DNA from 2 places in the Pseudoclavibacter chungangensis genome. Region 1 is predicted to be linked to the other one. Evidence: riboswitches for the same ligand, from Rfam matches in the RefSeq annotation. Region 1 holds a riboswitch; the other holds the start of a gene.
The links. A riboswitch is a leader RNA that binds a small molecule or an ion and turns the genes downstream of it on or off. The one in region 1 is predicted to bind FMN.
Positions count from the first base shown of each region.

Region 2: another riboswitch for FMN. It lies ahead of HNR16_RS18680 (ABC transporter permease); the one in region 1 lies ahead of HNR16_RS14205 (riboflavin synthase).

Region 1 is NZ_JACCFV010000001.1:3,210,470-3,215,550, reverse strand. Features, by position in the region: gene HNR16_RS14215 (PIN domain-containing protein) at 1-401, opposite strand, end outside; gene HNR16_RS18670 (helix-turn-helix domain-containing protein) at 443-853, opposite strand; gene HNR16_RS14205 (riboflavin synthase) at 1,128-1,742, opposite strand; FMN riboswitch at 1,846-1,967, opposite strand; gene HNR16_RS14200 (hypothetical protein) at 2,225-2,449, opposite strand; gene HNR16_RS14195 (MFS transporter) at 3,317-4,855, shown strand; gene HNR16_RS14190 (hypothetical protein) at 5,004-5,081, opposite strand, start outside.
Region 2 is NZ_JACCFV010000001.1:3,666,933-3,693,791, reverse strand. Features, by position in the region: gene HNR16_RS16410 (ROK family protein) at 1-444, shown strand, start outside; gene HNR16_RS16405 (protein adenylyltransferase SelO) at 980-2,578, shown strand; gene HNR16_RS16400 (adenylosuccinate synthase) at 2,720-4,006, opposite strand; gene HNR16_RS16395 (DUF3151 domain-containing protein) at 4,097-4,531, opposite strand; partial or broken gene HNR16_RS16390 (bifunctional 3'-5' exonuclease/DNA polymerase) at 4,556-6,073, opposite strand; gene HNR16_RS16385 (TrmH family RNA methyltransferase) at 6,162-6,758, opposite strand; gene HNR16_RS16380 (DNA-methyltransferase) at 6,860-8,125, opposite strand; gene HNR16_RS16375 (ABC transporter substrate-binding protein) at 8,153-9,175, opposite strand; gene HNR16_RS18680 (ABC transporter permease) at 9,172-9,999, opposite strand; FMN riboswitch at 10,108-10,233, opposite strand; gene HNR16_RS16365 (SRPBCC family protein) at 10,378-10,800, opposite strand; gene HNR16_RS16360 (septum formation family protein) at 10,853-11,398, opposite strand; gene pyrE (orotate phosphoribosyltransferase) at 11,458-12,018, opposite strand; gene HNR16_RS16350 (ABC transporter permease) at 12,316-13,080, opposite strand; gene HNR16_RS16345 (ABC transporter ATP-binding protein) at 13,140-14,024, opposite strand; gene HNR16_RS16340 (transcriptional regulator) at 14,021-14,320, opposite strand; gene HNR16_RS16335 (hypothetical protein) at 14,313-15,038, opposite strand; gene HNR16_RS16330 (Ig-like domain-containing protein) at 15,303-17,042, shown strand; gene HNR16_RS16325 (exodeoxyribonuclease III) at 17,163-18,002, shown strand; gene HNR16_RS16320 (hypothetical protein) at 18,080-18,466, opposite strand; gene HNR16_RS16315 (serine hydrolase domain-containing protein) at 18,463-19,602, opposite strand; gene HNR16_RS16310 (ArsR/SmtB family transcription factor) at 19,605-20,231, opposite strand; gene HNR16_RS16305 (serine hydrolase domain-containing protein) at 20,289-21,644, opposite strand; gene HNR16_RS16300 (nitroreductase family protein) at 21,709-22,332, shown strand; gene HNR16_RS16295 (class I SAM-dependent methyltransferase) at 22,337-23,245, shown strand; gene HNR16_RS18920 (cupin domain-containing protein) at 23,329-23,724, opposite strand; gene HNR16_RS16285 (NAD(P)/FAD-dependent oxidoreductase) at 23,721-25,154, opposite strand; gene HNR16_RS16280 (RCC1 domain-containing protein) at 25,306-26,859, opposite strand, start outside.

The DNA.
Region 1 (5,081 bases):
GGTGCGGAGTCGTTGGCCAATGTGAGAAAAGCGTCGGGTGTGGAGATCTCGTAGGGGAGTTCGTCTCCGGGCATCTCCAGCAGGCCCGCATCGGACGTCACGAGGTAATCCGCCCGCCCATCGACGGCCGCGGCATGAACATGTCCGTCGTGAGGATCTTTGCCTGGGTAGCTCGCGTCGATCCTGTAATCGGCGATGATCTCATCCATGTTCTCGCGGAGATGCTCGGCGAGCCGGGTAATGTCGCCGCCGTCGGCATGAGGGCGGCTTCGACGGAAGTGATAGAGCACCTCGGTGAGGATGTCCTCGGTGGTGAGGACGACGTACATTCCGTCGGCCTCCAGACGAAGCATGAGCATCCAGTCGCGCAGTGTCCTCGAATACAGGACGTTTGCGTCCACGAGTACTCGTTGTACGCCCACACCGGGAGCGTAGCGCCGATCTAGATCCCGCCCAGGTTGTCCGACGCGTCACGAAGTGCGTCGAAAGCGGCCCGCTTCTCGTGGCGTCGGGCTTCCGCGAACTCGAGCACGGAAACGGTCGGGATCCGGGTGTGGGTGCCGACCTTGCGCGCGGGCAGTCGCCCCTCCTGGACCATTTTCATGATCGTGGGTCGAGACAGGCCGATGAGTTCCGCGGCAGCGGTCGTCGTGAGTTCGTCCGGGAACGATCGGACGATCGTGGTGGCTCCGCAGGCGGCGCGTTCGATGACATGCAGAATGAAAGCCGCCAACTGCGGAGGAACAGCGCGTGACGTGCCGGCCGCCGTGATCGTGATCGCGTCCGGTTCGTCGTCGCGCAAATCCTCCATGACGGAGACGGCCGCCTCTTGAATGGTGTCGTCGGCGATCACGGTCTCGTGGCCGAGTGTCGTGAGTCCCATTGCCGACTTCCTTCCCTGCGCGAAGCGAGGCGCCGCGTCCGCTGTGCAAGATGTGACACGCGGACGGCGCTGTCGCCGTGACCGACTCCGGTCAACACGGTGGATTGCGTGGTGCGCGGGGCCGATCGCGTCCGGCTTGCCTCATGCTAGATCGCTTGCACCTGTATCTGCAACCTTGGGCTGCCGTGGAATCCGCCCGTGGGCACGCGGCCGGTACGGCGAGCCTGCAGCGCCACCGCGAGGCTCAGTCGTCCCCGGGTCGTGTCACCGACGCGGTCTCGAGCAGTCGCTCGACGTGGCGGGCGAGGACGTCGGTCTCGATGTTGACGGTGTCGCCCGGAGTGAGGGTGGCGAGCGTCGTTGCGGTCCGTGTCTCGGGGATGAGTGACACCTCGAACCAGTCCGTGCCGAGCGCGCTCACCGTGAGCGACACGCCCTGCACGGCGACCGAGCCCTTCGTGACGATGCGGCGCGCGTGCTCGGCATCGAGCGTGAAGCGCACGACGGTCCAGCGCTCCGCCACGACGAGCGACACCACCTCCGCGGTCGTGTCGACGTGGCCCTGGACGATGTGGCCGCCGAGCCGGTCGCCCACGCGCATCGCGCGCTCGAGGTTCACCTGATCCTCCGGGCGCAGCTCGCCGAGCGTCGAGGCGCGCAGCGTCTCGCGCATGACGTCGGCGGTGAACCGCTCGGCGTCGTGATCGACGACCGTGAGGCACACCCCGTCGACCGCGATCGAATCACCCGTCGACGCATCGCTCACCGCGAGCGGTGCCGCGATCGTGATGCGAGCGTCCTCGGCACGCACCTCGATCCGCTCGACGCGCCCCAACTCCTCGACGATTCCCGTGAACATCGTCAGCCCTCGTTTCCGTGGCACTCCGGGGTGAGTCCCTCGGGCGGGCGCGACCGGAGCTCGTGCCACCGTCGTCGAACGACGGCCGGACGACCCGTGCCCGCACATGCGCCTCCCATCCGGACTTTGACCGTCGGTCCCGGAATTCCACCGGATCGACCGCCAGGTAGGCGGGTCGCGGACTGTCACCGCCGGTTCGGAATCGCACCGACCCCGGAGCATGTAGCGCGGTCAGCGTAACCGACGCGCGCGTCCTCCGGCACCCCACGACCGGGCCGGCCTCGCCCACGCGCGAGCACACACGACGCCACGGGGCGTCGGCGACGCGGTGCACTGCGCCGTTCCCCGGCTCGCGTCCCGCCGACCCGAACGCGCCACACCTCGTCGACCTGACGTCGCGTGACGCGAACCGACCGCGCATGACCTCGATGGGCGGCCGGTTTCGCCGCTCGACGGCCCGCCGAGCTCCCAGGTGGTCGGCGTCAGCGCGTCGAGCCCGCCCGTGCCGTGCCCTGCCCTCGCCCTCGCCGTCGAACCCTCGCCCTCGCCGTCGAACCCTCGCTCATCGTGCTCGACGGACCGGTCTCGGCGCTCGACGTGCCGTGCAGGCGCAGATCCTCGACCTCCTCGTCGAGACGCAGGAACGGCTCGGCGTGAGCTACCTGCTCATCACCCACGATCTCGCGGTCCTCCGCAGCATCACCCACGGTGCCGCCTGCTCGATCGGGGGTGCGTGCGGGAGGCCGGGACGAGCGAGCAGGTGCACTTCCACCCCCGCGCCGAGTACACGAAGCGCCTCGTCGCGGCGGTCCCCCTGTGACGAGGAACCGGGGCCCCGCGCGGATGTCCCGGGTCAGTGACCGCGGGCACGGGCTCCCACGCCCGGTAGCCCCTCCGGCGGGAAATCCCCGCCGCAGCACCCTTCACGGTCGGGAGGAATTGCTGCGCGCGCTCGGTCGGCATGCAGCTCGCCGTCGCCGACACGCTCACGGCGCCGATGACGGCACCCGACGCGGTCACTTCGACATGTCGGTCGACTATTCCGACACGCCCGGACCCACGGTTCGACACGACACGCGCTGAACACCCTGGTCGCCCCGACGGAGCCCCCGTCGCAGCGGCATGCCTCCACGACTGGGACAGGTGCCGCTGTCGGGTCCCCGCAGCTTCGAGAGCCCGTGGGCCCGCTGATGGTGCGAGACGACCGAGCGGCCGGACCTGCGCGCCGTGTTCGGCACCGAAAGGGGCCCCGACCCGGGTGTGGGCGACGCCGCGACGGAGCCGCCCCCTCTCGCTCTCGCCGACTACCTCGCCGTGCTGGAGACCGCGGGCTACCGCGTCGCGTCGATCACGACGATCGGAGGGAGCCACGTCGTGCGCGCGGATCCAATCGAGCCGGTGACAGTCGATCGACGTGACTGACGCGGCTGCCCCGCGATCTTCGGGCTTGCATCCCTCGAGACGCTCGGCATACTTGTGAGTCCGTCGTCGGGCCGCTCACCCGCGCGGTCGAGCCACTCGCGCCCCGCCGGACGCGATCCTGGCCGGATCGGAAGCGAGCGCGAGGAGTTCCCATGACCGACGAGCCCATCCAGCGAACCGCCGACGACGCCGGTCGACCCGGGCGACAGCGACGCCTCGAGGTCGACGACGTCATCGTCGTCAACCCGAAGAGCATCCGGAAGGCCATCGGCGGCACCGTCGTCGGCAACTTCATGGAGTGGTACGACTTCGGGATCTATGGCTACCTCGCCGTCACCATGACGACCGTCTTCACCGAGGGCATGGACGAGCGCATGGGCCTGCTCGTCACGCTCTTCGGCTTCGCGGTCTCGTTCCTCGTGCGCCCGATCGGCGGGCTCGTGCTGGGTCCGCTCGGCGACCGGCTCGGTCGTCAGCGCGTCCTGTTCTTCACGATGGCGCTCATGGCGATCTCGACCGCGCTCATCGGCCTGCTCCCCACCGCCGCGCAGATGGGCCTCTGGGTCATCGTGCCCCTCTACCTGCTCAAGATGCTGCAGGGCTTCTCCACGGGCGGCGAGTTCGCCGGCGCATCCACCTACGTCGCCGAGTTCTCGCCCGACCGCGCCCGTGGCTTCTGGTCGTCGCTGCTGCAGGTCGGCTCTTACCTCGGCTTCGCCGCGGGTGCCGCGACCGTCGCGATCACCACCTGGATCACGACCTCGCTCGCGGGCGACAACGCGATGCTCGACTTCGGCTGGCGCATCCCCTTCCTCCTCGCGATCCCCCTCGGCATCGTCGCGATCTGGTTCCGCGCCCGCATCCCCGAGACGCCGAGCTTCGAGGCGAGCGAGGCCGCGAACGCGGACTCGAAGGACGAGGTCGAGGACGCCGCGGCCCGCGCCCGACGCGACGACGACCCGCTCGCACGTCACGGCATCCTCGGCGTGCTCCGCCACCACTGGCGCTCCGTGCTCATCGGCATCGCGATCGTCTCCGCCGAGCTCACCGTCGCGTACGCGCTCACGAGCTACATGCCGACGTACCTCGAGAAGGAGGTCGGCCTCTCGACGCTCGACGCGGCGATCGCGACCGTCCCCGTCCTCATCGTGATGTCGCTCCTGCTGCCGTTCATCGGTCGCCTCTCCGACCGCATCGGTCGCAAGCCCGTCTACACGATCGCCGTCGTCTCGAGCCTCGTCCTGCTCGTGCCCGCGTTCGCGATCATGCAGATCGGCCAGGAGTGGGCCGTGTTCATCGCGCTCGCCATGGTCGCGATCCCGACCGCGTTCTACGTGTCGCTCACCGCATCCGCCCTGCCCGCGCTGTTCCCGACCGCGTCGCGCTTCACGGGCATGGGCATCACGTACAACCTCGCCGCATCGCTCTTCGGCGGGACGACGCCGCTGTTCAGCCAGGGCCTCATCGAGCTGACCGGCAACACGTTCATGCCCGCGTTCTACATCATGCTGTTCGCGGCACTCGCGGGCGTCGCACTCATGTTCATGCCCGAGTCCGGCAAGCGACCGCTCATCGGCTCGCTCCCGACCGTCACGACGTCGAGCGAGGCCGAGGACCTCGTTCGAGGTCAGGACACGAACGAGTTCCTCGACACGAGCACCATGCCGCTCGTCACGCGACGCGACAGCTGAGCACGCACGACGCCGGACCCCACGAGACGTGTGGCCCGGCGTCGTCGTTCGTGGGTGTCGTCGCCGGGACCGGCGGGTTCGTGCTCCGCGCCGCAGCGGACCGCACGACCGGGAGCCGAGCCGAGGCCCATCGGGCCGAGCCGCGCCGTCAGGCGACGTTCGCGCCGGTCCGCTCGCGCTCGCCGGCGTCCGACCGGTCCGGCCCGTCGGTATCCGTGGTGGCAAT
Region 2 (26,859 bases), 470 kb from region 1:
GGTGCCCCCGCCGTGCCCTGTCGATGCGGCAACACTGGCTGTCTCGAGGCGGTCGCGGGCAGCGAGGCGATCGCCGCCGCGCTCGCCGAGGAGGGCATCGAGGTGACGGGGAGCGCCGAGATCGTCGCGCTCGTCCGCGGCGGCGATCGCGCGGCGGCGCGTGCGATGCGGCGGGCGGGGCGCGACGTCGGGACCGTGCTCGCGGCGTGCGTGAGCATGGTGAATCCGTCGATGATCGTCGTCGGCGGCGGCCTCGCGGAGGCGGGCGAACAGTTGCTCGCGGGCATCCGCGAGGTGGTCTACAAGCGCTCGCTGCCGCTCGCGACGCATGATCTGCGACTCGTGGCCTCGGTCGCGGGTACCGACGCGGGCATCCTGGGCGCGAGCGCGCTCGCGGTCGATCACGTGCTGTCCCCCCAGGCCCTCGACGAACGCCTGGGCTGAGCGGCCGGCGCCACCCACCCCTCCCGCCGGGCCCTGCTTCGCCCTGCCTTGCCCAACCCAACCTGTGTCCGCTCGGCCCCGCCCTGGTCCGCGCTGTTCCGTTCCGCCACCCACCCGATCCAGCCGGGTTGTTGCTACCGGGCCGCGGGCCCGGTAGCAACAACCCGGCTGGGTTCGCGGCACCGCGCCTCATCCTGACGTTCGAACGGGGTGTCGCCACGCGCAGCTGATGCGCGCGACGGCAGCGCCCGGCCGCCTCGCCCCGTGGGCGTGCGCGGCGCCAGCGCCCGGCCGCCTCGCCCCGTGGCCGGCGGCAGCGCCCGGTTGCTTCGCCCCGTGGCCGTGCGCGGCGGCGGTACCCCGCTGCTTCGCCCCGCGACTGTGCGCGGCGGCAGTGCCCGGCTTCTTCGCCCGCCGGCGGCGTTCGCCGGCGGTACCCGTCAGGCGCGCCCGGTGGCGGCACACATTGCGTCGCGTGTCGTCACATCGGCCCTCCCGCTCGCCGTGCGCGTCCGCCCGGAACTACGCTCCCCGCATGACCCTGCCGACCACGCACGAGCACCGGCCCGCACCGACCGGTCCCGCGACGCTCGGCTCGCGCTTCGCCGACGCGCTCCCGGAGCTCGCGATCGCCGCGCGCGGGCGGTCGACGCCCGCGCCGACGCTCGTCGCGCTCAATCGCTCGCTCGCGGACGACCTCGCGCTCGATCCCGACGAGCTCGCCACGGATGCCGGTATCCGGTTCCTGACCGGGCAGGACGTGCCGCCCGGCGCGACACCCGTCGCGCAGGTCTACGCCGGGCACCAGTGGGGCGCCTTCCGGCCACGGCTCGGGGACGGCCGGGCCCTGCTCCTCGGCGAGCTCGCCCACCGCGACGGCACCGTGCGCGATCTGCACCTGAAGGGCACCGGCCCGACCGAGATGTCGCGCGGCAACGACGGCTTCGCGGCCGTCGGGCCGATGCTGCGCGAGTACGTGTTCGGCGAGGCGATGCACGCGCTCGGGGTGCCGACCACGAGGGCGCTCGCGGTCATCGGCACGGGCGCCACGATCCATCGCGACACCCCGGTGCCCGACTCCGAACTGCCCGGCGCCGTGCTCGCCCGCGTCGCGCGCAGCCACCTGCGCGTCGGCACGTTCGAATACGTGCACGCACTGGGCGACAACGCGTTGCTGCGCCGGACGGCGGATCACGCCGTCGCTACGCTCTACCCGCACGTGGCCGGGAGCGCCGACCCCTACCGCTCGCTCCTGACCGAGATCGTCGCCGCGCACGCGCGCCTCACCGCCGCCTGGATGTCCCTCGGGTTCGTCCACGGCGTCATGAGCACCGACAACACGACGATCTCGGGCGAGACGATCGACTACGGCCCGTGCGCGTTCCTCGACGGCTACGACCCGAACGTCTGGTTCAGTTCGATCGACCGCTACGGCCGGTACGCCTACGGCGAGCAGCCGCCGATCGCCGCCTGGAACCTGGCCCGCCTCGGCGATGCCCTCGCCCCGCTCCTCGGCGACGACGAGACCGCCGGGCGCGCCGTCGCGGCGGAGGTCGTCGCGGGGTTCGAACCCGCATACCGTGATGAACGACGACACGCGTTCCGTGCCAAGCTCGGCCTCTCACGCGGCGTGCCGGACGCCGTCGTCGACGATCTCACCGAGCGATTCCTCGCCCTGCTGGCCGGGGCGCGCGTCGATTTCACAGGCGCCTTCCGCGCCCTCGCGGCGGCTGCCGAGGGCGACGAGTCCGCACTGCGCGGACGGTTCACGCGGGCGCAGGACGACGACGGGACGTCCGATGCGTTCGGGGACGGCCCGGCCGGAGCCTCAGCCGCAGGTGGCACCGCGGATCCCGAGCCGTCGGCGACGCAGCGGGCGCTCGACGCGTGGCTGCACGAGTGGCGCGCGAACGCGCCCGACGCCGCGACGATCCGCCGCACGAACCCGGTCTACATCCCGCGCAACCACGTCGTCGAGTCGGCCCTCGATCAGGCGTCGTCGGGCGACCTCACGGCCGTCACGCGCCTCGTCGCCGCGGTGACGTCGCCGTTCACGGAGCGCGGCGGACTCGAGGACCTGGCCGAACCCGCCCCCGCCGGCTCGCCCGCGCACCGGACGTTCTGCGGCACCTGACCACGGCCGGATCCAGCCGGGTTGTTGCTACCGGGCCGCGGCCCGGTAGCAACAACCCGGCTGGATTCATTGCCGTGTGTCCCGACCGGGGCGCGGTCGGGTCGGGTCGGGTCGGGTCGGGTCGAGTCGGGTCCGGGCGGGTCAGCCCAGCAGGTCGTGGCGCTGGATGATCTGGTCGCGCTTCGGGCCGATGCCGATCGCCGAGATCCGGGCGCCCGACATCTCCTCCAGCGCGAGCACGTAGTCCTGCGCGTTGCGCGGCAGCTCCGAGAACTCGCGCGCGGCCGAAAGGTCTTCCTCCCAGCCCGGGAACTCCTCGTAGATCGGCTTCGCGTGGTGGAAGTCCGACTGGTTGATAGGCATCTCGTCGAAGCGCACACCGTCGACGTCGTACGCGACACACACCGGGATCCGCTCGATTCCGCTCAGCACGTCGAGCTTCGTCATGACGAAGTCGGTCACGCCGTTGATGCGCGCCGCGTAGCGCGCGATCGGCGCGTCGTACCAGCCCGTGCGCCGGCGACGCCCCGTCGTCGTGCCGTACTCGCCACCGCGCTCCGCGAGCAGGTCGCCCCACTCGTCGAACAGCTCGGTCGGGAACGGCCCCGCACCGACGCGCGTGATGTAGGCCTTCACGATGCCGATCACGCGGTGGATCGCCTGCGGCCCGAGGCCGGAGCCCGTGAGGGCGCCACCGATCGTCGCCGACGACGAGGTCACGAACGGGTAGGTGCCGTGGTCGACGTCGAGCATCGTCGCCTGGCCCGCCTCGAACACGACGTTCTTGTCGTCCGCGAGCGCGCGGTGCAGCTCGAGGGGCGTGTCGGCGACCATGGGGCGAAGGCGCTCGACGTGCGTCATGAGCTGCTCGAAGATCTCGTCGACCGTGATCGCCCGCCGGTTGTACACCTTCACGAGCAGGTGGTTCTTCTGGAACAGCGCCGCCTCGATCTTCTGGCGCAGGATGTTCTCGTCGAAGAGGTCCTGGATGCGGATGCCGATGCGGTTGATCTTGTCGGCGTACGTCGGGCCGATCCCGCGGCCCGTCGTGCCGATCTGGCGCTTGCCGAGGAACCGCTCGGTGACCTTGTCGATCGTCGTGTGGTACCCCGTGATGACGTGCGCGTTGGCCGAGACGCGCAGCCGCGAGGTGTCGATGCCGCGGCTCTCGAGCGCGTCGATCTCCTGGAACAGGACGTCGAGGTCGACGACGACGCCGTTGCCGATGACCGGCACGACGCCCGGGCTCAGGATGCCCGACGGCAGGAGGTGGAGCGCGTACTTCTCGTCGCCGATCACGACCGTGTGTCCCGCGTTGTTGCCGCCGTTGAACTTCACGACGTAGTCGATGCGGTCGCCGAGAAGGTCGGTCGCCTTGCCCTTCCCCTCATCGCCCCACTGGCCGCCGATGATCGCCACTCCTGGCATGTCCGCCCTCTTCTCTGGTGTTGGGTCCGTCACGCACACGCGCGTGTTCCGGGGCCGGCTCCGTCGTCGTCCCCTGCTGGTCTTCCCGGGCTAGTCCCGGATCCCCGCCTCGATCTCGGCGGCGGCGCGCGGATCGGCGTCGTCGAGGAGCGCCGTGAGGCGTTCGACCTCGGCGTCCTCGCCGATCTCGGCGGCGGCGCGGCGCAGCGCGAAGAAGGACCGCAGCACGCCCCGGTTCGGCTCGTGCGCCCACGGCACGGGGCCCTGTCCGCGCCAACCCGCTTTGCGGAGCGCGTCGAGCCCGCGGTGGTAGCCGACGCGCGCGTAGGCGTACGCGCCGATCGTGTTGCGCTCGCGGTGCGCCGCATCCGCGAGCGCGGCCCAGACCAGGCTCGACGAAGGGTACCTGGCGGCGATCTCGGCGAGTCCCCGCTGGTCGTCCGCAGCCCCCTCGAGATCGGCCTGGACCTCGGGTTCAGCGGCGAGTCGCGTCTCGGGGATACCGAGCAGGTTCGTTCCGATCACACTCCATGGTATCGCGCCGGCCGTTCAGGAGCCCTTGGCGGCCCCGTAGTCGTCGACGATCGCGATGCTGACGGGGAACGAGACGGGCGTGTTGCCGAACAGGAGTCGCCCGGCGCGTTCGGCCTCCTGCCTGATCGTGTCCGAGACCCGCTCGGCGAGGCGTTCGGGCGTGTGAACGACGACCTCGTCGTGGAGGAAGTAGCACAGGTGCGGCGTCGATTCGAGCGGCGCCCCGGCGGGTGATGCGGCGCCCGTGAGGCGCGCGAGCGCGAAGCGGAGCCCGGCGAGCCACACGAGCGCCCATTCGGCGGCGGTGCCCTGCACGATGAAGTTGCGGGTGAAGCGGCCGTGGTCGCGCGGGCGCACGCCGGGGGCGGCGTCAGGCGAGGTGCGGCCGAGCCACGTGGCGACCTGCTCGCCGCGTTCGCCCTGGCGGGCGGCGTGCGCGACCGTCGCCATCGCCCGCGGGAACGCGCGTTCGAGCGAGGGCAGCAGCGTCGCGCTCCGTCCCGTCGTCGAGCCGTACATCGCGCCGAGCAGTGCGACCTTCGCGCTGTCGCGGTCGGGTACGACGCCGCGCTCGACGAACGCGAGATACATGTCGCGCTCCGCACCCGCGCGCGCCATCCCCACGTCGCCGGACATGGCGGCGAGGATGCGCGGTTCGAGCTGGGCGGCGTCGGCGACGACGAGCTTCCAGCCCGGGTCGGCGACGGCGGCCGAACGGATCTCGCGCGGGAGTTGGAGCGCGCCGCCGCCGCTCGTCGCCCATCGGCCGGTGACGACGCCGCCCGGGACGTACTCGGGTCGGAAGCGCCCGTCGTGCACCCAGTCGGCGCGCCAGGCCCAGCCGTTCGCGGTGAGGAGCCGGTAGAGGTGCCGGTAGCGCATGAGGGGCTCGACGACGGGATGATCGACACCCCACAGCTCCCACTTGCTCGACGTCTCGACGTCGAGCCCCGCGCGTCGCAGGGCGCGCACGAGCTCGCGCGGTGAATCAAGGGATGCGCGCGGGTCGCCGAGCGCGGCCCGCACGAGCGCCCCCGCCTCCTCGAGGTGCACGGGCCGACCGCCGGGGCCGCGCGGGCCGAGGACGTCGAGGAGGACCTCCTCGTGCCGGTCGACGCTGAACGGGAGGCCCGCGTGCCGCATCTCGGCCGCGCAGAGCGCGCCCGCCGACTCGGCGCGGACGAGCACCCGCAGCGCACCGCCGTCGCGGGCACGGTCGAGTGCCGCGAGCTGCCGGTCGAGCCGGGCGACGAGACGGTCGTGGTCGTCCGCCTCACCGTGCTCGACCTCGTCGGCGTCGAACAGCGCGGCCCCGCCGGGCGCGGGGTTCGCGTGCGCGGGCGTCACCGGCTCGGGCTCGTCGCCCGGCGCGAGCATGCCGCGGCCGACGAGGATGCGACCGACGAGGTCGAGGTCGTGGCAGCGCGCGACCCGCACGCCCCGGTCGAGGAGGCCGGGCGCGATGTCCCGCGTGACCCACGCCCACACGACGGGCTCGGGCTCGCGTTCACGTGCCGCGACGAATGCGGCGAACGCGGCGCGGTCGCCGAACGTGCGCTCGTCGTCGCCGGCGCCGACCCGGAACCGCGCACCCGAGCGGCTGACGACGACGGGGCGCGACTCAGCGGAAGACGTGCTGCATCACCCACACGTGCATGGCGACGGCCGCCGCGGCCGAGGCGTTGATGGAGCGCGTCGACCCGAACTGCGAGATCTCGAGCACCTGCTCGGCGGCGTCGATCGCCTCCGCCGAGAGGCCGGGCCCCTCCTGGCCGAACAGCAGCAGGCAGCGTTCGGGCAACCGGGTCGTCTCGATGGGGACACTGCCGGGGACGTTGTCGATCGCGATGATCGGCAGCCCCGCGTCGCGCGCGAAGCGCACGAGCGCCGCGACGTCCTCGTGGTGTTCGACGTGCTGGTAGCGATCGGTGACCATCGCGCCGCGCTTGTTCCAGCGGCGGCGTCCGACGATGTGGACGGTCTCGGCGGCGAACGCGTTGGCGGAGCGCACGATCGAACCGATGTTCATGTCGTGCTGCCAGTTCTCGATCGCGACGTGGAAGGGGTGCCGCGTCGTGTCGAGGTCGGCGACGATCGCGTCCATGGACCAGTACCGGTAGCGGTCGACGACGTTCCGCGTGTCGCCGTTCACGAGCAGCTCGGGATCGTAGCGCGGCTCGTCGGGCCACGCCTCGGGGCCACCCGGCCACGGCCCCACGCCGCCGAGGGGTGCCGGTGCCGCCCGGTCGGGCGTGTCCGTTCCGGGATCGCCCTCGGCCGGTTCCGTGCGTCCGGCGTCGCGCGGTCCGTCCACGCCGCTCACGCGTCGCTCACCGATGTCGACGGACGGCCCACCGCGGCGGTCGGCCGCTCGGCGGCCCGTGTCGCGCCCACCCGACGGGGCGAGGCCCGTCGCGGGGCGGCCGAGAGCAACCGCGTGCCCTCCCGCTGGAGCTTGCGGTACTCGACGCCCTCTGGCCCGAGTCGACGGCGCATCGTCGCGAGCGCCTCGGCGGAATCGTCGACCGTCACGACGCGACGGCCGAGCGCGCGCGCGACGGCCGCGGTCGTGCCCGAGCCGCCGAAGAAGTCGGCGATCCAATCGCCCTCACGCGAGGACGCCTGCACGATGCGTCGCAGGATCCCCTCGGGTTTCTGCGTCGCGTACCCCGTCTTCTCGCCACCCGTCGGCGACACGATCGTGTGCCACCACACGTCGGTCGGGAGCTTCCCGCGCTCGAACTGCTCGGGCGTCACGAGCCCGGGCGCCATGTACGGCTCCCGGTCGACCGCGGCCGAGTCGAAGTGGTAGCGCTGCGGGTCCTTCACGTACACGAGGATCGTCTCGTGCTTCGACGGCCACCGCCGTCGCGTCTTCGCGCCGTAGTCGTAGGCCCAGACGATCTCGTTGAGGAAGCGGTCTCGGCCGACGAGCGCGTCGAGCACGACCTTCGCGTAGTGCGATTCGCGGTAGTCGAGGTGCAGGTAGAGCGTGCCGGTCGGGGCGAGCAGCCGCCACGCCTCGACGAGCCGCGGTTCGAGGAACCCCCAGTAGTCGGCGAACGAGTCGTTGAACTCGCTCACGAGCCCGAGCGTGTGTGCGTAGCTGCGACCCGCGAAGCCGGTCCTCGTCGCGGGCGTCGAGACGGCGGGAGCCGAGGCCGACGCAGCGGCATCGGCATCGGGGACATCCCGCCCGACGGTGCCCGGCTCGGCCGTGCCCCGCCCATCACGATCCCGCCCGTGACGATCTCGCTCGTCGCGAGCAAGCTCGTCGCGGCCGTGCCCGACGAGGATCCGCGCGGCCGCGTCCCCCGCCTCCACGGTGGCGTCGGGCGGCGTCCCCTCCCCCGTCCCGCCCTCCTCCGAAACCTGCTCGTCGACGCGTTCGACGCACGTGCTGCGGCGCCGCTGCACCTTGCCCGTGTTGAAGGGCGGGTCGAGGTAGATGAGCTGGAACGCGCCGTCGGGCAGGCGGCGCATGGCCTCGAGGTTGTCGCCGTGGAGGACGAGATCGGGGCCCTCGGCGCGCCACAGCGGCACCGTCCGTCGGGCGTCGACGACGGGCGGTTCGGCGGGGGGCATGCTCCGAGCGTATCGCCGCCGCCGCGCCTACGAGCTCGGCACGAACGCGTTCGTGTACGACTCCTCCGCCGTGACGGCGACGTCACCGAGCAGGCGCTGCTCGGCCATGAACGTGGCCATGGCGCTCCACACCTCGGCGTCGTTCTCGAACTGGGGTGCGCCCGGGTACGGTTCGAGCAGCGGCAGCGTCGCCTCGAGCGTCGCGAGCGCGCTCGCCTTCGCCTCGTCGGTGCCGAGCGTCGGGATGTACTCGGCGGCGATGTCGATCGTGCCCTGCGTGTCGGAGCGCATGTACTCGAGCGCGCGGGCGAGGGCGGTCATGAGCCCCGTGAGGGCTTCGCCGCGCGTGTCCACGGTCGCCTGCGTGGCGCCGATCGCGGGGCCGACGAGCTGCTGGTGGTCGGCGGGCATGACCTCGATCGTGCGGACCGGGAAGCCGGCCTCCGCGAACTGCACGGCGTCGTTGTTCACGAAGCCCATCACGCCGTCGACCTTGCCGGATGTGAGCGCGGCCTGCTGGGTGTACCCGATGTGCTGGATGTCGACGTCGGACACCGTGAGACCGTTCGTCTGCAGCAGCGAGAGGAGCGCGAAGTACGTCTGCCCGTACGGTCCGGGCGTGCCGATCGTGTGGCCGCGGACGTCGGCGGCGCTGTGGATCGGGGAGTCCTCGGGGACGATGAGCACCGCGGGGTAGGTGTTGTAGAGCGTGCCGATCGACGTCACGTCGATGCCCGTCGAGCGGCCCTGCATGATCTCGTCGCCGCCCGCGAAGACGACCTGCTCGGTGTCGGAGGCGAGCGCGCCGAAGAGTTCCTCGGCCTCGCCGTGGTGGCGCAGGTCGACGTCGAGCCCCGCTTCCTCGAAGTAGCCGAGCTTCTCGGCGACGTAGAACGGTGCGAACTGCACGTTGGGGGTGTACGTCAGGCCGACGGTGAGCGATTCGAGATCGCCGCCCGCGTCGTCGCCCTGACAGGCGGCGAGGCCCGCGACGAGCGCGGCGGCGGCGCCGATGCCGGCGGTGACGCGGAGGAGACTGGTGGTGTTCATGAGGCGGCTCCGTGAGCGGGGTCGGGGTCGGGTTCTGGAACGAGCAGTGGGGTCCTCGGGTGGCGCACCGCGAGCCAGAGCTCGACGAGTCGCAGCGCCGTGAAGAGTGCGACGGCGAGCGCGATGAGCATGAGGAGCGTCGCGAAGAGCCCCTCGGTGTCGTTCGCGTCGCGGTGGAGGGTGAGGAGCATGCCGAGCCCCTGGCCGCCCATCGTGAACTCACCGACGACGGCCCCCGTGATCGAGAGCGTGACGCCCGCACGGATGCCGGCGAGCACGCTCGGCAGTGCGAGCGGCGTCTCGACCCACCAGAGGGTCTGCCACGTGTTCGCGCCGTCGAGTCGGGCGGCCTCGAGGACGTCGTCGGGGAGCTGGCGCACGCCGAGGACGGTCGTGATGAGCATCGGGAAGAACGCGGTGATCGCGCACAGGATCGCGATCGGTGCGAGGCCGTAGCCGATCCACAGCACGAGCAGGGGCGCGACGGCGATCGCGGGGATCGCCTGCGAGGCGGCGATGTAGGGCGACGCGGCCGTGTCGACGAGGGGGACGCGGGCGACGAGGTACCCGAGCGGCACTGCGACGAGCACCGCGATGAGCGATCCGACGACGGCCTCGAGCAGCGTGGTGCCGGCGTACGGCAGGAGCGGCCCGACGGTGAGCTCGCGCCAGAACCGTGCCGCGAGGTGCAGCGGCGAGGGCAGGAACTGTTCGGCGACGAGGCCGGCCCAGGAGGCGAGCTGCCACAGCACGAGCACCACGAATCCGAGCACGACGGGTGCGAGCACCCGCGCGTTCCGTGCGCTGAACGGCGATGACTGCATGGGCTCCGGTCTCTCGTGCGGCTCCGGTACCGCGCACAGCGCAGCGCGGGAGGAACCGTCGTCGACCGTGCAGGGTCGACCACGAGCGGTCGGCGGATCGCCGACGACCGAGCACTCCTCCCATCCGGACTTTCACCGTCGGTTCCGGAATCACACCGGATCAACCAGGGCCCGAGGGCCGAGGCTCGCGGACTCTACCGCCGGTTCGGACTTACACCGACCCTGGAGCACTTGAACTCTTTGCACACCCTAACCCCATTCGTCCCACACGGCACCGTGCGGGGTCCGCCGCGACGTCACGGACCGCAACGTCGCGTCGCCCGTGAACGCCGACGGCCGACGCCCGTGGGCGCCGGCCGTGGCGGGTGGAGTCGTGGGTCAGGCGCCGTGCGACGCCTCGAGCTGCTGCTTGACCTTCTTGAGTTCGGAGGACACGAGCTTGCCCGCGACGGCCTTCGCGAGGCCGAGACGCTCGGCGCGGCCCGCGTCGAACTCGGCGTCGAGCGAGAAGCGCGTCGACGTCGGACCGGTCGCATCCGTGCGCGCCTCGATGGAGAAGTCGACGCCGGGGGTCGCGGACTCCCAGCGAGAGCGCACGGGCGCCTCGGCGACGACGCGCTTCGCGTCGAACTCGCGCTTGACGCCGGCGACCTCGACGACCCAGTGGGTCAGGTTGTCGCCGGCCGGCTCGACGGACTTGACGAAGGACACGAGGCTCGGAAGGGCCTGCGTGTCGTCGAACAGGGCGTAGATGGTCTCAGCCGGAACGCCGATGTCGATGGACTCGCTCACGTGGGTCATGCGGGAATCGTAGCGGCGCGCGCATGTGCGCCACGCCGCGGTCGGCCCCTCGTCAGCCGACGGCGAGGCTCGAGGTGAGCGGTTCTCCCATCGATCGCGACGCGAAGCAGCGGTAGGAGCGATCGCCCGCGTTCCACTCGGTCTCGGTGAGCGGGTAGGACGCATCGAGGACGAGGTCGTCGATCGACGCGGCGACGTCAGTCGCGATGGCGCTCGGCGCCTGGCAGGCGCGCATCGCTTCGGCGCGGAGCGTGTCCTGTCCGGGATACGCGTCGGCGCCGAGCGCCTGATCGGCGGCGATGACGGCCGTGAGTTGCGCGGCGTGCGGCGCCGCGCAATCGGCGAGCTCGAAGCTCGGCTGCCACGCCGACTCGAAGCTCGCGAAGCACTGCCCCGGCTGGAGCTGTGCCGCGAGTATCGTCCCGGCCGTGCCCGCGGGATCGACGGGCGCTCCGGGCGCGGCCGGGGTCGCGTCGGGGTCGGCCCCCGTCGAGAACGGGCGCACGATCACGCCGAACACGACCCCGCCGATGAGGAGCGCCCCGGCGAGCAGCGACACGAGGAGCACCGCGCGACGTGGGCGCCGCGGGCGTTCCACGTCGAGCGACCGACGACGGGAGGGGGCGGGCCGCTCGTCGCCGGGTGATCCCGCGCCCATCAGGCCGCCGACGGCGCGAGCCCGAGGTCCTCGAGGCCGATCGCGTACCGGTACAGGTACCCGGCGTCCTCGATGCGCTTCTTCGCGTCGGTCGCGCGGTCGACGATGACGGCGACACCGACGACCTCGGCGCCGACCTTCTCGAGCGCCTCGATGGCGGTGAGCGGCGATCCGCCGGTCGTCGAGGTGTCCTCGAGGACGACGACGCGCTTCCCGGACAGATCGGGGCCTTCGACCTGGCGGCCCCGACCGTGGTCCTTGGGCTCCTTGCGCACGACGAACGCGTCGATCTCACGCCCCTGCGCGACGCCCTGGTGGAGGACGGCGTTCGCGAGCGGATCGGCACCCATCGTGAGCCCGCCGACCGCGTCGATGTCGCCGAACTCGTCGACGAGGTCGAGCAGGATGCGACCGATGAGCGGTGCCGCGCGGTGGTCGAGGCTGAGCTTGCGCAGATCGATGTAGTAGCTCGCCTTCGCCCCGCTCGTGAGGGTGAAGTCGCCGTGGAACACGGCCTCGTCGCGGATGAGCTGGATGAGCGCGGATCGGTCGTCAGTCACGGCACCGATCCTACGCGTGACGCACCGGTCGGACGGGTGCCCGTGGGGGCCAGCGAGTCATCGTCGACATTGCCCCGACGAACGGCTATGGTTCGAGACGGACGGTGTCGCTCGACACTGCCGGTGGCGGCGTCGTCGCCACCGGGGCCCGCGTTCGCCGTGAGAACGAGCCGTTCTCGATGCCGGGCGTCGGTGCTCTCCCAGCCGGGGGGCTGCGTGAAAGAGAGCGAAACCGGTCGGGCGGGTCGACTGCACGATCCGCCCGGTCGGCACCCGCTCCCCCTCGCGGGGCCGGTGTCAGCGGAAACGACGCCCCTCGTCGCGGCGGTAGAGGCGGATGCCGATCACCCCGAGTGCGATGGTCCACGCGAGCAGAACGGGGATCGCCCAGACGGGGATCGCCTCGCCGAGCGCGATCGAGATCGTGAGGTCCCGCGCAGCACGCACGGGCAGGATGCGGCTCCCGAGCTCGAGCCACGCGGGGAAGACCTCGGGCGGCATGAAGAGGCCCGACGCGAACGCCGTCGTGAACATCACGAGCTGTGTCACCGCAATGGCCGCCTTCGCGCTGCAAGCCGTGCCGATGATGAGTCCGAGGAGCGCGGACGGCACCGACGAGACGATCACCGCGAGTCCGGCGACGACGACGGCGAGCGGCTCCGGGCGCGCCGCGGTGAACAGCAGCCCGATCGTCAGGACGAGCACCATCGCGAGCGATGCGGTCACGAGGGTCGAGAGCACGAGGCCGGCGAGACGGCTCGCGGGCGGCCCCGGCAGCGTGCGCAGGTAGGGGACCCAGGGCAGTTCGCGCTGTTGAGCGAGATCGAGCCCGAACGAGAAGAGTCCGTTCGACATGAACGCGAACACGATCATCGCGAACATGGTCGCCGTGGCGGCGGCGGGATTCTCCCGCACGGCCTCGACCGGCAGCACGAAGAAGCAGAAGATGAGTACCGGGAACGCGAGCGAGCTGATGATGGCGATGGGGACGCGGGACTGTTCGAGCAGTGCGTACTTCGCGTGCACGAGGGCGAGGCGGGTGCCGCCGACGATCGTCGTCATGAGTCCTCCTGATTCGGTGCGGGTCGATCGGGGTGGGGGCGCGGGGGCGCGGATTCGGCTCACGGGCCCCTCGTGATCGCGACGAACGCCTCCTCGAGCGTCGCGCCACGAACCGTCAGATCACGGAACGGCGTGCCGGTTCCGACGAGTCCGCGGACGAACCGGTCGGCGTCGCGCGTCACGACGTTCACCGTGCGCGTCTCGGGATCGACCGCGACGTCGGCCGATGGATCGATCGCTCGCAGCGCGGCCGGGTCGGCGTCGCGCACCGAGACGTGCTGCACGTCCACCCGTCGCAGGACGTCGGCGAGCGGATCGTCCGCGAGAACGCGGCCGCGGTCGATCACGACGACGCGCTTCGCGAGCGCCTCGATCTCGTCGAGATGGTGGCTCGTCACGATGATCGTGCAGCCCTCGCGGTGCTTGCGGCGCAGCACCTCCCACAGCGCGGCGCGTCCCTCGAGGTCGAGTCCGACCGTCGGCTCGTCGAGGACGACGATGCGTGGCGCCCCGATGAACGCGAGCGCGATGCCGACGCGTCGCTGCTGCCCGCCCGAGAGCGAGCCGCACTGGCGACGGAGCAGGTCGCCGAGGCCGAACTCCTCGGCGAGCTGCGCCGCCGGCACCGGGTTCCGGTAGTGGGCGGCGACGTAGTGGAGCACCTCGCCGACGCGGAGCGGTTCGGGCAGCGAGGAGCGTTGCGGTGTCGAGCCGACCTGTTGTCGACGCTCCGGATCCCGCGGGTCCCCGCCCAGCAGCCGCACACGGCCCGATGTCGGGGCCCGGAGCCCGAGCGCCAGGCCGAGCAGTGTCGATTTGCCCGCGCCGTTCGGCCCGAGGACGCCGACGCTCTCGCCCGCGCCGATGCCGAGCGAGACGTGATCGAGTGCGGTCACCTCGCCGAACCGCTTGACGACGTCACCGACGGACAGGACGGTGGTCACGACGCACCCCCGATGAGTTTCAGCAGGGCCTCGCGATAGGTGTGGAACGCGAGTCGGCCCGCGAGGGTCAGACCGATGCGCGTGACGGGCTTGCGTCCGCTGAATCCCTTCTCGATCACGACGTACCCGGCCTGCTCGAGTCGGCCGAGATGTGTCGTGAGGTTTCCGGCGGTCATGCCGAGCAGCTCGCGCAGCCGGGGGAACGTGAGGCGGTCGCCGTCGTCGAGCAGTTCGTCGAGTGTCGTCATGATGCGCAGTCGGGAGGGCACGTGGATGAGCGGATCGAGCTCATCCACGCGCGGCTCCCGGGTCGGGAGCGGATCGGGCGTCGTCGGCGCCGCCCGCCCGTGCGCCCGTTCGGATGCCCGCGACGACGAAGGCCCCGCCTGCGACGACCGCGTAGACGAGCGCGTGGTGTGGCGTGCCGAGGAGCGTCGCGACGATCGTCGTGGCGATGAGCAGTCCACCGAGCGCGAGGCGTTCCCGCGAGGGCCAGATCGCGCTCCCGCAGATACTCAGGACGCCGGCGACGAGACAGCACGCGCCGGGGAAGTAGAGTTCCGCGACGGGGGCGGGCATACCTGCGCGAACGAGGCCGATACCGAAGAGAACGGCCCCCGCCATCGCGATGGGCCACGCGAACCCGTAGATCGCTCCGGTCCGGGCTCGGGGGCCCGACATGCCGCGCCCGACGAGTGCACCGAGCAGGCACGCCGCGAGCGAGCTCAGCGCGACGACCACGGCGTAGGCGATGTCGGCCGCGTCGCTCGGCAATCGGAAGAGCGGGTTGCCGCCGCGCTCACTCGACCACAGGAGCCCGAACCCGACGAACCACCCCACGCCGGTGAGGACGAACAGCCACCGCAGCACCCGGATGTCGGGGCGCCTGGTCCGGTCGGCCTGCGTGCGCATGAGCCTGGCCATGTCACTCGGGTCGAGCGGCACGTCACCGTCGCCCGCGGGGCCGTGGGTACCGCCGCTCCCCGTTTCGCGTGTGAAGTCGTGTGTCGCCATGAATCCAGTTTGCGTCACAAACCAGTTTGCGACAATGCCTCTCCGGAATCGGGCGCGGCGCACACGCAGAAACGCGGGCCCATCACGACCGAGGGGACTGACCGATCGTCGAACGGAACTCCCCATCCCACTCCCCATCGACCTCGCTCCCGAGTGTCGCTCATAATGAGCTGGGCACATGCGTGCCCGGCCTCGTGCGGGATGTACGAGATCCGGCACCCGAGCCGGATCGACTGCACAGAGGCGGATGGTTCAGGGGGAACTGTGATCCGACAGATCCGAGCCACGCTCGCACTGGTCGTGGGCGTGCTCATCGCGCTCACCGGCCTGTTCGGCGTGTCGACCGCGGCGAGTGCCGCCGAGATCCCGAACAGCGGTGATTCCGGCATCTCGAACGTGAAGACCGACAAGCAGCAGTACGCGCACTGGGAGTACGTCGAGGTCACCTTCGACTGGACCGTGCCGAACGGCTCGAAGGCCGGCGACACGATGACCCTCGAGCTCCCCGAGGGGCTGGACTGGGCCTCGATCGCGGACTTCACGATGACCGTCTCGGAGAGCGACAGCACGCCCGTCGCCGACGTCTCGATCGATCGCGCCGCCGGCGTGCTGACGATCACGCTCCTCCCCTACGTCGAGGCCCACCGTGACGTCACGGGTTCGGCGAACTTCCGTTCGACGTTCAACACCGAGAAGGTGGACGTGAACACGCCCACCCAGACGGTGGACCTGTTCGGCACCCAGGTGACGGTCACGGGCGACGTCCCCACCCCCGGCCCCGACTGGCTCGGCAAGAACGGCTGGTGGTACGACTCCGAGTACGAGTCGACCGGCCAGAACGCCGACGGGTCACTCATCAACGCGAACGGCCCGCACATCACGTGGGTCGCCCAGCTCTCGAACACGGGCTGGACGCAGGCGGTCGTCAAGGACACGCTCGACACGAGCCTGCAGGTCTGCCGTGACGGCAAGGTCATCCCCGGGCTCGAGCCGCACCTCGAGGGCCGCGACATCGCGACCGGCCGTTGGGGCCAGCCCGTCCCGGACAGCGCCTCGCTCACCACGACGTGCAACGACGACGGCACCTTCACCTTCACGGTGACGAAGCCCGCGTCGCTCGTCGACCCGCAGATCCGCGTCGTCTACTACTCGAACCTCGTCACGGACGAGGCCGGTCGACCGGTCGTCGACGGCACCACGACCGTCGGCATCAAGCCGGCGTACGACAACGCGATCGAGGTCATCCTCGACGGCACCGAGACCGAGACGTACACGAAGGTCGTGCAGGCATTCGGCGCCGGCGGCTACGGCTCGGGCGTTCCCGGCCCCGCGATCGACATCGAGAAGTACTCCGGTGAGTGGGAGGGCGTGCAGTTCGTCGACGGCGTGCCCCAGATCACGGCGGGCCCCGAGTACGAGCCCGTGAACCAGCCCGAGGGTGACTACGACACGGGTGCCCTCACCGTCGAGCCCGGCGCCGAGACGACCGTCGCGGCGACGGTCACGAACATCGGGATCGAGACGCTCGGCAGCATCGTCGTGAGCGACCTCACGACCGACGGCCCCGCCCTCACGAACGTGCAGTGCACGGTCGACGGGCGCACGTTCGATGCGGACGCCTCCGGTGTCGTGAAGATCACGGACGTGCTGCTCGCACCCGGCGCTTCGTTCCTCTGCACCGGCACGCTGACGCTCGCCGCGTCGGAGACGCACGCCGACACGGCACACGTCACGGCCGCGGGCGCCGTCACGGGCATCCCGGTCGAGGACGAGGACGTGTGGGCCGCCGAGGCGTCGGCCGAGGCGACCACGCCGCCGACGACCCCGTCCACGACGGTGCCGCCGACCACGGTGCCCACCACGCCGACCAGCTCGACACCGGTTCCCCCGAGCCTCGCGCAGACCGGCGGGACGTTCGACGCCGTGCCGTTCCTCGCGGCGGCAGCAGCGCTCATCGCTGGCGCGGCGATCGTCCTGGTGCGCGCACGGGCGGCCCGCAAGTAGCGGTACCCGCTCGGCTCACGCCGAGTGCATGACAGGGCGGCACCCTCCGGGGTGCCGCCCTCGTCGTTCCCCCGCGCACGCCACGCCCGTGCGCTCCCGGCCGGGCGATAGCGTGAGCACATGCGTATCGCCACCTGGAACGTGAACTCCGTCCGAGCCCGGTTCGGCCGCATCGTCGACTTCCTCGAGCGTCGGGACATCGACGTGCTCGCGATGCAGGAGACGAAGTGCACCCCCGCGCAGTTCCCTCGCGAGGCGTTCGAGGAGGCGGGGTACGAGCTCGAGGTCGTCGGCACCAACCAGTGGAACGGCGTCGCGTTCGCGAGCCGCCTGCCGATCGAGGAGGTGCAGGTCGGCTTCGACGGTATGCCCGGCTACGCGAACACGCCGCCCGAGTCGGGTGAGCTTCCGCTCGAGGCCCGCGCTCTCGCGGTCTCGGTCGAGGGCGTCCGGCTCTGGTCGCTCTACGTCCCGAACGGTCGCGAGCTCGGGCATCCGCACTACGACTACAAGCTGCGCTGGCTCGATGCGCTCCGTGCCGACACGGATGCGTGGCGTCGCGCGAATCCCGATCAGCCGCTCGCGCTCATGGGTGACTTCAACATCGCGCCGCTCGACATCGACGTGTGGGACATGTCCGTGTTCGAGGGCCACACGCACGTCTCGGCGCCGGAGCGTGCCGCGTTCCAGGCGTTCCTCGACGACGGACTCACGGACGTCGTGCGCGATCGCGGCGTCGAGGGGTACACGTACTGGGACTACAAGGCCGGTCGATTCCCGAAGAACGAGGGCATGCGCATCGACTTCGTGCTCGGCTCCTCGTCGTTCGCCGATCTCGTCGTCGACGCGACCATCGAGCGCGACGAACGCGCTGGCGATGCGCCGAGCGATCACGTCCCGGTCGTCGTCGAGCTCGACATGGAGACCTCGATCGACGACGACCGGCCGATGATCTTCTGACCCGAGCCGCTCATCCGACTTCAGATCCGTCGCGAACCGCTCCCCCGCCGCGCCGTCGCGCGCTGTCGCGCGCCGCGTCAGGCTCCCGCGACGACCGTCAGCGCGCCCACCGCGAGCGCGATGAACACGCCCACGACCGTGCTCACGATCGAGGGCCACACGGGCCGCGCCCGGCCGTCGGGCCGTTCACGCACGGCGGGCCTGCCACTCGGTGGGAGCACACCGAGGCGCCGGAGCACGCCGATCGCGACCGCGAGCGCGGCGAGCACGACGACGAGCCAGGCGAGCCAGGCGGGCACGAGTCCCCACAGGCCGAGCAGCCCGCCCACGAGCACGAGCGCGACGACCTCGGCGACGCGGCCGACGAGGCGGATGCCGTCGAGATCGCGGCGGACGAGGACCCAGCACGCCCACCCGAGCATGGCCAGGTAGACGACACCGATACCGATGAGCACGGCGATCATGCGGGCACGCTCCCCTCGAGGATCCCGAATGCGACCTCGTCGACCGACGCCGCGGTGTCGGTGAGGATCGCGATGCCGCGCTCCTCGCCCTCGACGTAGCCGACGAACGACGCGAAGCCGCCCGTCATCCCGTTGTGCCACACGACGTTCCGCCCGTCGTCGAGGCTCGTCCGGAACCACGCGAGACCGACCTCCGTCCCCTCACCGACGGGCGCGACCGCCTCGAACGGCTCCTGGCCCGGCAGTTCACCAGACATCGCGGCCCGCAGCACGATCGCGAGATCCGCGGTCGTCGACCGGGCGCAGCCGGCGGGTGCGTAGCCGCGCATCGTCCACGCTCCCGCCGACTGCCGCGCCTCGTTCGCGCCGGTCGGTGCTCCCGGGCCGAGCTCGGCGGGCGTGGTCGGGAATCTCGTGGCCCCGAGCCCGAGGGGCGCGACGAAGCGCTCGGCCGCGAGCTTCTCGAACGGCACGCCCGCGCGCTCGGCGAGGAGCTGCCCGAGCAGCGCACTGCCGAGGTTCGAGTACGCGACGGTCCCCCGCGTGGTCAATTGCTCGGCGAGTGCCGCGTCGACGACCTCGTCGGGAGCCAGGCTGTACGGATCGTGCCGCAGGATGCCGGGCACGATCGACGCCGCAGTGGTCGTGGCATCGAGCCGGGGCAGGCCCGATGTGTGGGACGCGAGCTCGCGGAGGGTCACGTCGGCGGCGGGGCTCCCGCTCGCGCGTTCCCCGACGAGGTCGGCGACGGTCGTGTCGAGGGTCACCTCACCGCGCTCGACCGCGTCGGCGAGGAGCGAGGCCGTGACCGTCTTCGTGACCGAGCCGATCTCGAACTCGTGCGACTCGTCGGCCCCGAAGCCCGCGTGCCGCGTCCCGGCACCGTCGACGAGGACGGCCGCCACGACGTGGTGGCCTGCGAGGGCGGGGGCGAGTGCATCGATCAGTGCGGCGTCGCCCGTGGGCTCCGCCAGGCCGCGGGGAGCGGGGATCGCGAGGAGTCCCGCGACGGCGACGACTCCCGCGGCGACGGCGGCCGTGACGATCGCGATCGCTCGAGGGCGGGGTGGACCGCTCGACGGTGGGGACGCGTTCGGGGGAACGGGTGCGGACGTGGGGTCGGGGGTGGTGTGCACGGTCAGCCTTCCTCGGTCGACAGGATCGCGGTGAGCAGCGCGACGACACGGCTCGGTGGGATGTCGCGTCGGCCGCGCGTCGTGGTGTGCACCCAGCCCGCGGCCTCGAGCTGTTGGAGGTGGTGGTACGCGACGCCCGAGGACCCGAGATCGAGCTCGTCGACGATCTCGGCCACTGTGCGTTCGCCGGCGAGCAGAAGTCGGAGCATCTCGAGTCGCACCGGGTGACCGAGCGCCGCGAGCCGGCCCGCCGCGCGGTCCCAGTCGCGCGAGAGGATCTCCTCAGTGGGGCGCGACCACTGGTACTCGATGCGCCCTGCGCCCGAGTCGACGGTCCCCGTGTAGAGCACGGCGCCCGTGCCCTGGGACCGCTCTCGGAGCCCCGTGAGCGCCCAGAAGGGATCGTCGCCCTCGCCCGACGAACGCGCCCCTCGCTCGGCCGCCCGCGCGGTGGGTGCGGCGGGTGGTTCGACCGCGTCGATCGGCTTGTCGAGCAGGGCGTTCACGAGGGTGTCGAGCCGTTCCTCGATGCGCGCGACGCGCGCCTCGACCGCATCCTCCGACGCGCTCTCGCGACGGTCGTCGGGGGCGTCGGGTGACGCGCCACCACCGGATTCCTGGAATTCCATAATTCCAGAATAATTGAGAACTCGGTTTCGCGCGACCCCTCGGCGGGTGCACCCAGGTCAGGGTGTCCCGGTGTGGCAGGTCGCGGTCAGCGCGGCATCGACGACCGCCCACGCGGGCGCGAGCCGCGGGTCGTCGCCGTAGTCGGGTGGCGAGGCCGTCCACGAGACGGTCACCTGGCGCTCGCCGTCCGGCGAGGAGAACGAGAGGATCCGGTATCCGAGCCCGGACCCGAGATGCCCGTAGGTCATGCCGGGCACCCCGAGCGGCGTGCTCGACGCACTCGGGGACGGACTTCCGGCCGCGTCGCCGGTCGCTCCACCGTCGGCCGTCGCCTCGTCCGTCGGCGCCACGGGATCCGACGTCGTCTCGACGGGAGTCGCGGTCGGCTCGGGCGCGGGACACGGATCGACGTGCCCCTGGATCCCGAGCCCGTACCCCTCGGGGCCGAGGTCGATGAGTTCCGACACCGCCTCGTCGGGCAGGTAGGTACCCTGGAAGAGCCCGCGGTAGAACGTATTGATGTCACCCACGGTCGAGACGACCCCGCCCGCGCCCCACCAGAGGGATCCCGACTGCTCCGTGACGTCGACGTAGATGCCGTTCGTCGTGAAGTACCCGTGCGCGGCCCCCTCGGGCATGCTCGTGTCGAGCGGCAGGCTCGTGGATTCGAGCGCGCCGGGCCCGGCCACGCGTTCCGCGAGCACATCGGGCAGCGACTCGCCCGTGAGCTCCTCGATCAGCAGTGTGAGGACGAGGTAGTTCGTGTTCGAGTAGTGGAACTCGGTCCCGGGATCGCTCAGCCAGGGGACGTCGGCGACGCGTTCGATGAGCTCCTGGGGCGTGTACTCGGCCGTGAGCATGGCGGACACGGCGGTCGGGTCGTCGAGCGGGAACGTGTCGATGTAGTCGGGCATGCCCGAGGTGTGGTTCGCGAGCTGCCGCACCGTCACGGGCTGCGCCGGATCGACGACACCCGGCAGGTACCGTTCGATGCGTGTGTCGAGGTCGAGATCACCGTCCTCCACGAGCTGCATGAGGAGCACACCCATCATCGACTTCGTGACGCTCGCGACGCGGACGGCCGCGAGCGGATCGGCCACGGCGCCGCCGACGACCGCGCTCGTCCCGCGTGCGGAGCGCCACACCTCGTCACCGTCGCGGACCTCGACGAGCACGGCCGGCGCACCCGCATCGAGCGTCGCGGTCATGGCCTCCTCGATCGCGGTCGTGTCGAAGCTCGCCTCGCGCGTGGGGACGGGCGGGGGCGTGCCGATCCCGTCGCCGCCCGATGCGCACGCCGCGAGCAGAGTCGAGAGGGCGACGAGCATCGCCGCGGGTAGGAGACGCCGCCGTCGCGCGGCGGAACGTGTGTCGCCGGACGACGTCGCCGAATTGGTGGTGGCTCGAGTCACGGCGAGAATTGTCCCAGAACGGCGCCCACCGGCGCTCAGCCGATCCCCACGGAGGACCCCGACGATGACCACCGCCGCACCGACCGAGACCGAGTTCGACGTCACGCCGATCCTCGCCGAACGCTGGAGCCCGCGCGGCTACGACGCGGCGTTCGAGCTGTCCGACGCCGATGTCGCGGTCCTGCTCGAGGCCGCGCGCTGGTCGCCCTCGCACAGCAACTCGCAGCCCTGGAAGTTCGTGTTCGCGCGCCGCGGCTCCGCCGACTTCGACGCGGTCGTCGAGGCACTCGCGCCCGGCAACCGCACGTGGGCCGGCCGGGCGAGCGCGCTCGTCGTGGCGGTCGTCGAGACGGAGCGCGACGGCAAGGCGCTGCCGTGGGGGCTCTACGACCTCGGCCAGTCGGTCGCGCACCTCACCGTGCAGGCCTCGGCGCTCGGTCTCGCGACGCGGCAGATGGCGGGCTTCGCGGCCGATCGCATCGTGTCCTCGTTCGAGTTGCCCGCGACGCTCGAGCCGCGAGCCGTGATCGCCGTCGGTCGGTGGAGCCACGCCGATGACGTTCCCGAGGCCGTGCGCGAGTTCGACGAGCTCGCGCCGTCGCGCCGCTCGCGCAAGCCGCTCGACGAGGTGCTGCTGCGGCCCGTCGCGGGTGCCGCGCTCGACGTGCCCGACATCGACGGACGCTGATGCCATGACGCCGGTCGTGTCCGAGGGCGAGCCCGCCGACGATGCGGTCGCGGCGGCCGCGAACCTCGCGAACTGGGAGGAGCGCACGGGCGTCCACGAGCGCTCTGCGGCCTACGGGATCGAGCGCTTCGTCGCGGATCCGGGGTTCCTCTCGGGTGTCGTGTGCGACGACCGCGCGCCGCTCGCACGCGCGGTCGGCCGTGATCCCGGCGCCGCACGGCCGTTGGACGGGCTGGACCTCGTGCACCTCCAGTACCACATCGGCACCGACACGCTCTCGCTCGCGCGACTCGGCGCCGACGTCACGGGGGTCGACTTCTCGCCCGCCGCGCTCGACGTCGCGCGGCGACTGTTCGCCGCGACCGGCACGGCCGGCTCGTTCGTCGAGAGCGACGTGACGCGCGCGGCGGACGCGGTCGCGAGGCGCGTCGACGTCGTCTACACGTCGATCGGCACGATCACGTGGTTCCGTGACCTCGAGGCGTGGGCGGCGGGCATCGCCGGGCTGCTGCGGCCGGGTGGCGTGTTCTTCATCCGCGACGCGCACCCGCAGGTGCTCGCGCTCGACGACGAACGCGACGACGGGCAGTACGTCGTCCGCTACCGAACGATCCCGGACGGCACGCCCGATTCGTGGGACGAGACCGAGACGTACACGGGCGACGAGACGCCGATCGCGAACTCACGCACGTTCGAGTGGCCGCACTCGCTCGGCGAGATCGTGACGGCGCTCCTCGGCGCAGGGCTCAGGATCACGGGCATGCACGAGGGGACGACGCTGCCGTGGAGACCGCTCGCGAACCTCGTGGAGCGCGGCGACGGCACGTACGAGCTGCCGTCCGCCGACCGGGGGCTCCTCCCCCTCAGCTTCACGATCACCGCGGTCGCACCGGGGGGGCCGGCCACGGACTGAGCCTCGGCGTCGTGCGCATCGGGCGATCACCGTCCCGGTTCCGGCGGCACGGCGCCCGGCCGCGCGTTCCGGGCGCCGTCACGTCAGTCGCCGGTCGGCCGGTCCGCCTCGGGAAGGGCGATGTAGACCTTCCGCAGCGGCTCGCCCTCGACGGTCCAGCGCGTGCGCGTTCCCGCCGCGAGACGTGCGACGGTGCCCGCGCGCACGTGGAGCGGTCCGAGGTCGGGGTCGTCGGGGAACTCGACCGTCCCGGCGCCCGAGAGCACGACGAAGACCTCGTCGATCTCGACGTCGGCGGCGACGCCCGCCGTGAGCTCCCAGATGCCCACCTCGACGCCGCCCTGCGCGGCGAGTTCGCGTGTCGCGGTCGTCGGGTCGCCGGCCACGAGCTGCCACCCCTCGACGGCCTCGTGCGCGTCGGCCTCGAAGACGGGGCCGAGCGCGTCGATCGCACGGTTCGGTCCGAGTGCGCCGCTCACGAGTCGAACCCCAGCCCGACGGCGTCCATCGTCTTGAGCCACAGTCCTCGTCGGCCCTCGTTGCGGTCGGCGCGCGCCATCTCGGCGAGGGAGATGCCCGCGCCGATGGACGCGAACGGCTCGGGCGGGAAGGGGATCGGCTTCGTGCGCACGAGCTCGAGCCTCGTCCGCTCGGTCTCCTCGCCGCTCAGCAGATCGAGCATGACGTTCGCGGCGAAGCGCGTCGCGCCGACGCCGAGTCCCGTGAAGCCCGCGGCGTGCGTGACGCGGCCGCGGTGCGCGGTCGCGAAGAACGAGAAGAAGCGGCTGCACGTGTCGATCGCGCCGCCCCACGCGTGCGAGAAGCGTAGGCCGTCGAGCTGCGGATAGGTCGCGGCGAAGTGCGCCGCGAGTTTCTCGAACGTCTCGGGCCGCTGGTCGTAGGAGCGCTTGATGCGACCGCCGAAGTGGTACACGGGGTCGTAGCCGCCGTAGAGGATGCGGGTGCGCCCCTCGTGGTCGCGCGTGAGGCGCGAGTAGTGGAAGCGGTTGTTGAGGTCGGAGATGCCGTAGCGTCCGGCCCAGCCGATCGAGGCGAGCTGTTCGTCGCTCAGGGGCTCGGTCATGAGCGCGTAGTCGTAGACGGGGATCGTGTAGAGCCGTGCGGCGGGCAGGAGCGCGGGGAACACGTTCGTGCCGAGCGCGACGTCCGTCGCGTGGACGGTGCCGCCGTCGGTCTCGAGGCGGATCACGTGCTCGTCGGCGTGCAGCTTGCGGACGGGCGTGTGCTCGAAGATCTCGACGCCGAGCTCGAGGCAGACACGGCGCAGCTCCCAGGCGAGGTGGGCCGGGCTCACCATCGCGCCGTCGCCCGGGTCGCGCAGGCCCTCGAGGTAGAGCGGCGAATCGACCTCGGCGCGCACCGCGGGCCCGTCGAGGAACGTCGTGCCGGGCGTCTCGGCGGCCTCCTCGCGCAGCCAGTCGATCTGGTGCGGCTCGGTCGCGACGGTGAGCACGCCCACGGGGTCCCACTCGCAGTCCATGCCGTAGCGCGCGATCGTCTCGACCATCTCGCGCACGTTCCGTGCGCCGAGCTCGTCGAGCAGATCGACCTCGTCGGGCAAGCGGGTGCGACCGTTCGACTCGCCGTGGGTGAGGCTCGTCTCGCAGAACCCGCCGTTACGGCCGGACGCAGCCCACGCGATGCGATTGCCCTCGAGCAGCACGACCCGACGACCGGGGTCGCGTTCCTTCGCCATGAGCGCCGTCCAGAGGCCCGTGTAGCCCCCGCCGACGACGGCGAGGTCGGTCGTGACGTCGGCCGCGAGCGCGGGCAGTGCCGCCGGGCGCCGCGGGTCGTCGAGCCAGTAGGGCGTCGGGGACGCACCCGCGAGCGATGCGCGGACGCGCTCGATCGGGATGTCGCGCTCGGCGCGGTCGTAGCTGAGCATGGTGGTCCTTCCTCGGCCGACGCCGATCGCGATCACACACGGGCACGCGTGCGCCACCTCGATCCTGCCACGCCCGCGCCGGGGTCCGCGGAGCGCACGGAGGGGCGGTGACGAGATCGTCACCGCCCCGCGCATCGGCCGCTGTTCGGCGTCAGCCGTCGCGCTGAGTGCGCCGCGCTCGGACAGCCAGCAGTGCGACACCGCCCAGAACGAGCACGACGATCGCTGGGAGGACCCACGTCCCGATCTCCCCGCCGCCGGTCGACGCGAGGCCACCGGGCGTCTGCGCGTGTTCATCGGTCGGAGCTGGCGAGCCCGATCCCGACGGCAACACCGAGGCGGTCGGTCCTGGCGTCTCGGTCGGGTCGCCGGCGACGAAGGTGTACGCGGCGGGGTAAACGTACTCGGGGCCCGCTGCCCCGGCAGCGGTGACGGTGCGCACCGTGACGTCAACGGTCGCCGGTTCGTGCGCCGGGGTGATAGCTCGAAGCGCGCCGTCGATGACCTCGAACGAGGCCGCGGGCGTCTCGCCGAACAGCACCTCGGACACCGAGAACATGTCATCGACGGGGACGAATGCGCCCGGCGCGGGGTCTATGGTCCGAGCACCGTCGGCCGATGCGTCCCACCACCAGAGGCGTCCGTCCTCGTCCAGAACATTGATTTGCATGGAGCCCGAGAGGTTGCCCCACGTTGCGACCTCGACGATCGGCGGGCCATCGTGTTCCAGCTCAACGGCCGGCCCGTCCCCGGGGGCGTAGAGGATTCGGCCGTCTTCGGCGAGGGCCGTGTAGTTCAGCTGGTGCAGACTCGGGTCGTTGTCGACGACGAAGGTGCGTACTCCGGCCCCCTCGAAGCGGTCGATCTCCGTCCAGACGGGTCGATACTCGCCCGCCCACTCCAAACGGTAATTCCACACGTTCCCTGTCGCGGATGTGAAGCTCGGTGAGCCGTCCCGATAGTCGTTTCCATCGGCGAGTTCGACGTCCACAAGAGTCTCACCTGCAGGAGGCTCGATCTCACGCGGCGTGGGATCGAAATCGAAGGTCCCGCCCTCACCGAAGTACGGTTGTCCCCACATCCACGTCGGTCCATCCGTTTCGATCACGACGTAATAGGAGTTCCAGAACCCTCCGGCGGCGATCTTCGAGATGTCCTTGGCATCGAACTCCGTCACGTGCGTGATCTCGCTGTAGCCGGAGTCGGGCTCGTGTGATGGCGCATTGGGCAGAGCCCAAACGCGCCCCTCGGTATCCAGCGCGATGAACGAGTTTCCATCACCGGCCTCGATCTGCTCGAGGGTGACACCTGCCGGGAACTCGATACGAGTCGGCACGTTCGGATCCAGCTCGTAGCCGTTCCGCGACGCTCCCCACGCCCAGAGACCTCCTTCGTCGTCGAGGGCGTAGATCGTGTTCATCGAGTTGCAACCGGCACAGCCGATCTCGACGTCGACGAAACGAACACCGTCGACGCGTTCGGCGGGCACGGGCGTGTACCGGAATCCATCGGTCGGCCCGGCGGGGGGTGTATCGAAGGCTCCGTCCCAGCGTGCCAGGTCGCCCCAGATCCAGACGGCTCCATCGGTGTCCACCCCAGCAGCGACAGTGTTGCTCGAGGCGAGCGTGGTGAATCGCGGCTGATCGGGTGCGGGGAGGGAGACGTCTGTTCCTCCGGCCGAGGTCCCCTTCGGCCCGGTGTCGTC